2 regions of the Paenibacillus sp. FSL F4-0243 genome follow, and region 2 is predicted to be linked to the other one. Evidence: riboswitches for the same ligand, from Rfam matches in the RefSeq annotation. Region 2 holds a riboswitch; the other holds the start of a gene.
The links. Region 2 has a riboswitch for cyclic di-AMP ahead of NSS87_RS16840 (APC family permease). Riboswitches for the same ligand answer to the same signal wherever they lie in the genome.
Positions count from the first base shown of each region.

Region 1: another riboswitch for cyclic di-AMP. It lies ahead of NSS87_RS25880 (TrkH family potassium uptake protein); the one in region 2 lies ahead of NSS87_RS16840 (APC family permease).

Region 1 is NZ_CP150151.1:5,826,467-5,829,641, forward strand. It holds gene NSS87_RS25875 (TrkA family potassium uptake protein) at 1-101, opposite strand, end outside; gene NSS87_RS25880 (TrkH family potassium uptake protein) at 115-1,410, opposite strand; cyclic di-AMP (ydaO/yuaA leader) riboswitch at 1,547-1,726, opposite strand; gene NSS87_RS25885 (CPBP family intramembrane glutamic endopeptidase) at 2,041-3,175, shown strand, end outside.
Region 2 is NZ_CP150151.1:3,837,421-3,840,595, reverse strand. It holds gene NSS87_RS16850 (thioredoxin domain-containing protein) at 110-862, shown strand; gene NSS87_RS16845 (disulfide oxidoreductase) at 859-1,323, shown strand; cyclic di-AMP (ydaO/yuaA leader) riboswitch at 1,521-1,679, shown strand; gene NSS87_RS16840 (APC family permease) at 1,803-3,175, shown strand, end outside.

The DNA.
Region 1 (3,175 bases), 2.0 Mb from region 2:
TGATCAATGCCGAGCACCTCGTAGCCCATTTCCATCAGCTCAAGTGCAAGGCTTGAGCCAAAGCGGCCTAAACCGATTACTACAAATTGCTGTGCTTTCATTTCGGATTAACTCCTATCCAATAATTATTTTACCTTCTGGGTGCTTATACAATGGTTTACCCTGTTTAGGTCCAAGCGCATACACTAATGTTAATGGACCTAACCGACCTGCAAACATGGTCAGACAGATCAGAATCTTGCCGAAGATAGACAGTTCAGGTGTCAGCCCCATGGTTAGTCCCACCGTGGCAAAAGCTGAGGTCGTCTCAAATAATATCGCTAAGAAATTACTATCCTCTGTTGTGGACAGTAACATCGACACCGTGAGGACCAATAGCAAAGCGAGTAATGTTAACGTCAACGCTTTATAGATACGCTCCTGCGCCAATCGGTAACGGAACAGTACAACATCTTCACGTCCGCGCAGCATCGCGATTACTGCACCAATCATAATCGTAAAGGTTGTAGTCTTGACCCCGCCACCTGTTGATCCTGGAGATGCACCAATAAACATAAGAATAACCATAAAGAACTGTGAGGCTTGCCGCAGTCCGGCAATATCCACCGTATTGGCGCCAGCGGTTCGGGGCGATACCGACTGAAAGAATGCCGATAATATTTTTCCGCCGAAATTTAAATTCCCCAGTGTGCGCTGATTCGTAAATTCAAATATAAAAATAACTAAAGCGCCGATAAGAATAAGCCCTGCAGTGGTGGAGAGTACAACTTTGCTATGCAAAGATAATTTACGTTTGACACGAAACTCCACCAGATCCGACATGACAATAAAACCAATACCGCCAGAGACAATCAGAAACATCACCACGATGTTCACTAGCGGGTCATATACATAATCGGTTAAACTCCGGAAATCCCCGAAAATATCAAATCCAGCATTATTAAACATAGACACCGCATGAAATATTCCAAAATAAACGGCCTTGCCCAGTGGCATATCAAACGCCCAGCGTAAGGACAGAAGCACCGCTGCACAGCCTTCGATGACCAAAGAATAAATAAGTACTCTCCGGATCAGTCGAACAATCCCCTCCATAGAGCCTTGGTTCATTGCTTCCTGAAGGATCAGTCTATCCCGCAAGGAAATTTTGCGTTTCATCATCATGGCAAATAAGGTCGCCATTGTCATAAACCCTAAGCCACCAACCTGGATAAGCACCATAATTACGGTTTTCCCAAAAATGGTGAATGTCGTCCCGGTGTCCAGCACCACAAGTCCTGTCACACAGGTGGCCGATGTTGCAGTAAACAACGCATCAATAAAACTAACAGCATTCCCGCTGGTACTCGAAATGGGAAGCATTAGCAGCAAGGCTCCAATCAGAATGATCGATGCAAAACCAAGCACCATAATCTGAGGCGGAGAGAGCTTCAGGAACTTTGATTCAGAAACCCTGCGAAACTGTGAAGCCACTACGCTCACCCTCTTATCAAAATTTAAAGAATTCCAACAAAAAAAGCACTGGAAAACCAATGCTACCCTTGGTTCCTGCAGTAAATTAGCCTACGAGGTTAGCTGACGGATTCGGACTGTGCAGGCTGCCCTATTCGTTCCTAGAACGAAATTCACCCCTGATGAATAAAGATAACGCCTATGGCGTATACTCATCTTTTCATTACTTCTTATGGTTCCCCCGTTTTCACCTGAAATTCGGCTATATACAATTGCATACAAATTATATATGTTATTTCGATAAATCACAAAGACACTATTAATGGTGATTCATATGAAAAATGCGGTTTGGAGAGGATGTACCACTAAGAGTGCCTTTTCTCATCACTTTTCCGTGTTTTCCCTGCAATTGCATCGATTTTCATGAAAAATGAAGAAATAATCACCTTAAATTCATGGTATATATTCAGCTACCTATTCTATAATATCTCTATTACCCATAAAAAGAATATACGATGATTTTTGTAACTATCATGGCACTAATACTATAATGGAACATAACATTGTCAGTTTACAAGGAGGCGTTACATGAATCCCGTTGGCCAGCCCTTACAGCAACGTGCCCTCTCCAAGAGGCTCATCATCTCGGGCATTATCGGTCTTATTCTATTTATTATGTTTCAGATTGCTCCCTCGGTGCTAAATAGCCCTGCCGGGGAAGATACTACTGTCATCAGCAAGGCGGAAGCCCGCGACAAAGCCATATCATTCGCAGAACAAAAGCTGAACTACACCAAAGCACCAACTGATCAGTGGAATGTACTGTACGATACGGACTCTTCCTTTTATGGTTATATGTCCCGCGAGAAGCTTTTGGAGGACTATACAAAAAAGAAATTGGATCAACGATATCCTTTTGACATTTTCCGTGTAACACTTAGTCCTTCAGCGGAACAAGAGCCACTAATCTCCGTTGACCTCAATATGTATACTGGTGCAGTTGTCGCTTTCACACAAGGAGCAGAAGGATCAGGTACCGGATTACCAAACAATGTATCCACCAGTGCAAAAGAAGAGGACAAGGGTACTACCTTATCACTTGCACAAAAAGAAAATCTTGCCCGTCCCTGGCTTCAGGAATGGGATGTAAATCCCGCCAAGCTGCAAATTGAATCGAATACGGGAAACTACGGGCTCGTGTATACAGATCGTTCCGTTCAGATCGGCGAATCCTTATTACACTATTATTTCGATTTCACTGGCGAACAGGTATCCAGCTTTAAAGCAGGATTCACCGCTCCAGCCTGGCATACCTCCTATGTAAAGGACCAGACCTCTCTCGCGGAAAAGTTTACTTTATTCGGCTATGGTTTGCCTACTTTAGCTTTAGGAATTCTGGCACTCATCTACAGCATACTTAGAAGAGAACATACCTCCTTTAAGCGTGGAATATTCCTAAGCTCAGCTTATTTTGTAATCATGATGATCAGCACCTATAATATGCTCCCTGAATCCTCAGGCGAAGGACTCGAGGCTCAGATAACTTCCGTCATAATGTTCATCATTTATGCCTTATATAGCCTCCTAATGTCCTCCCTGCTCTATTTTTCTTTAGTTGGAGGGGACGGCCTATGGAAAAAAGAAGAGGGGATGAACCCATGGCCTCGTGCTAAAGAGCCTGGCTATGGAAAATATGTTCTGGACAGTATCCGGGCTGGATACG
Region 2 (3,175 bases):
TACAGTGTTTTTACAGTATTGTTTGCCAAAAAGAGATTAAAAATTATATAATTTTAAATGTATATGATAAAAACTACATTAGTCCACAGAGGACAGAAAGGAACTCTCCTTGAGTAAACCTAATAAAAGTACAAGCGTTCCCCAGCTTAGCAAACAAGAGAAACGGCGGGTAGAACAGGAGCAGCAAAAGCAGAAGACGAGAATTTTAATTATTAGTTCAATAGCTTTAGTAGTCATCATTTTTGTTGGATTGTTTATGTTAGCTTCGAAAGATGCCGCAAAAAATGCCACTTCGGGAGAACCAGTAGCATTCAATTACAGTGAGCTACCTAGAGTCGGTAAAGAGGATGCACCTGTTAAAATTGTTGAATTTGGAGACTTAAAATGTCCAGCGTGTTCCCAATTTGCAACTTCAGTTAAACCGAAAATTGTTCAAGATTTTGTCAACGAGGGAAAAGCAGCGCTCTACTTTGTAAATATGGCTTTCGTTGGTCCAGACTCTGAAACTGCCTCGCTTGCAGCATTATCTGTTTACCATCAGAATCATGATGAATTCTGGAAGTTCTATGATGCTGTATATGCTCAGCAAGGTGATGAGAGCGAAGAATGGGCGACTGAAGATTTCTTAGTAAGCCTTGCGGAGAAAGAGAAGTTAGCTATCGATTACGAACTGCTGCGTAAAGATATCAAGGATCGCACGTATGCAGATGAGCTGAATAAGGGTATGCAGTTAGCTAGTGAAGCTGGGGTGACGACTACACCATCCCTTTATATTAATGGAGTAATGACTGCGGATCCATTTAACATTGAAGCGATTTCAACTGAGATTAATGACGCCGCAAAAGCTGTGGAGGCAAAGTGACAAAGTTCCTATCTTTTTGCAAGCGTAACTGCCTGTATCTGGCCTGGTTCGTCTCTTTAGTTGCTGTTGCTGGTAGCTTGTATCTGAGCGAAGTATTGAAATATGAACCTTGTAAGCTTTGCTGGTTCCAGCGAATTTTTATGTATCCTCAGTTATTCCTCTTGGGAATTGCGACGTTTCGAGGGGATAAAAGGATTATCCCATATGTTCTTCCACTAAGCTTGATTGGTGGTAGTATCTCGATCTATCATTATGCGGAGCAGAAGATTCCTGCGTTAAGTAAAGTGCTTCCTTGTACAATTGGAGTTCCTTGTAATAAGGATTACTTGAACTTTTTTGGATTCATTACGATTCCTTTCCTTGCATTAATCGCTTTTGTTTTAATTAGCATTTTACTTTGGTACGGACGTAAGGAAGACGAAGTGATGGAGTTAGATACAGAGGAAAGTTTAGGATTTTGATTTTTTAACTTTAAGTGATCCGAAAAAATGTGAAAAGTGATTAAAAACACGATCCAGAGGGATAATTGAAGAGAATGAAAGAGAGCATCCAATAAGACGCTGTATTTGCGCTTACTGGATGTTTTTTCATTCTTTTTTCATTTTTTTCAACGCTTTACTGTATACACTTTGTAGACTAATATTAGACCTTGTGAGAAGTTGAATATGCGCTGAATTTTCTTAGGAAAAACGGGGGAACCAAACTTGGCATATGTGCCAATGGGGTGAATCGGAATGGGTCGATTAGACTTTTACCGTAGGGCTAAACCACAGCCCGAATCCGCCAGCTAACCTCGTAAGCAAAGGTGGGATAATGACCATGCATAGCATGCGGATCATTTCCGTATGCTATTTTTAGTGTCTGCATTTATGAAATCCACCAATGAAAACAGCGCGCGGAAATTCCGTTTCAGCTCCCAAAGAAAGGAACTGTATCCACCATGGTAAGCAAGGTAAAACGACTATTGATCGGGCGTCCGATGAAGTCGAACGAACTCGATCATGAAAAGTTATCCAAGGTTAAAGCACTGGCTGTCCTGTCTTCTGATGCGCTCTCGTCTGTAGCCTACGGAACGGAACAAATTTTGATTGTACTGGTGGCTGCGGGGTTTACTGCCATCTGGTATTCCCTGCCAATTGCATTAGCCGTATTGGGCCTGCTGGCCATCCTGATTTTATCCTATCGGCAGACGATTTACGCTTATCCTCAGGGAGGCGGAGCTTACATCGTTGCCAAGAGTAATCTTGGTGTTCCGACAGGGCTCTTAGCAGGAGGGTCTTTGTTAGTGGATTACATTCTGACCGTAGCTGTTAGTGCGTCGGCAGGGACGGATGCGATCACATCGGCTTTTCCAAGTCTTCATAATCACACCGTTCTTATTGCAGTATCAGTTATTATTTTACTTACTTTGATTAATCTTCGCGGAGTTACAGAATCAGCTTCATTCATCGCAATCCCAGTGTATTTGTTTGTGGTGTCGATTGTAGTCTTGATAATCTCCGGTGTTATTAAATATGCAGCAGGTGGCGTACATGCGAATGTCCCTGAAATTGGCTCTGCTGTTTCTAATGTTAGTTTGTTTCTACTATTAAAAGCCTTCAGTTCTGGCTGTTCGGCACTTACGGGTGTAGAGGCTGTATCTAATGCCATTCCAAACTTTAAAGCACCAGCTGAAAAGAACGCAGCCAAGACCTTAATGGTCATGGGGGTTATACTTGGATTTATGTTTACAGGTATCACACTACTGGCGTATTGGTACGGCATAGTGCCTGATGAAAAGGCAACGGTTGTTTCTCAGATCGCTGAATCGACCTTTGGCCGCGGAACCTTATATTTTTTCATTCAAGGTATTACAGCAGTAATTTTGTTCTTGGCAGCTAATACAGCTTACTCAGCGTTCCCGCTGCTCGCATTTATGTTTGCAAAAGATAAATATATGCCACATGCTTTTATGGTTCGTGGTGACCGTCTAGGTTTCTCTAATGGTATTATTTTTCTAGGTGTTCTGTCTGCTGTGCTTGTAGCTGCATTCCACGGAAATACAGAAAGCTTGATTCCACTTTATGCGGTTGGTGTATTCATTCCTTTCACATTGTCACAGCTAGGAATGATGGTTCATTGGTTTAAAACAAAACCAGCGGGATGGAAAAAAAGATTTGTTGTAAATACCATCGGTATGCTGACTACATTGACGATTACGCTTATTTTTATCATCACTAAATTCTCAAGCGTATGGATGGCTTTCATTTTCTTACCTGCTGTAATGTTCGTGTTCCACCGGATTCACAGGCACTATTTGAACACTGCAGATCA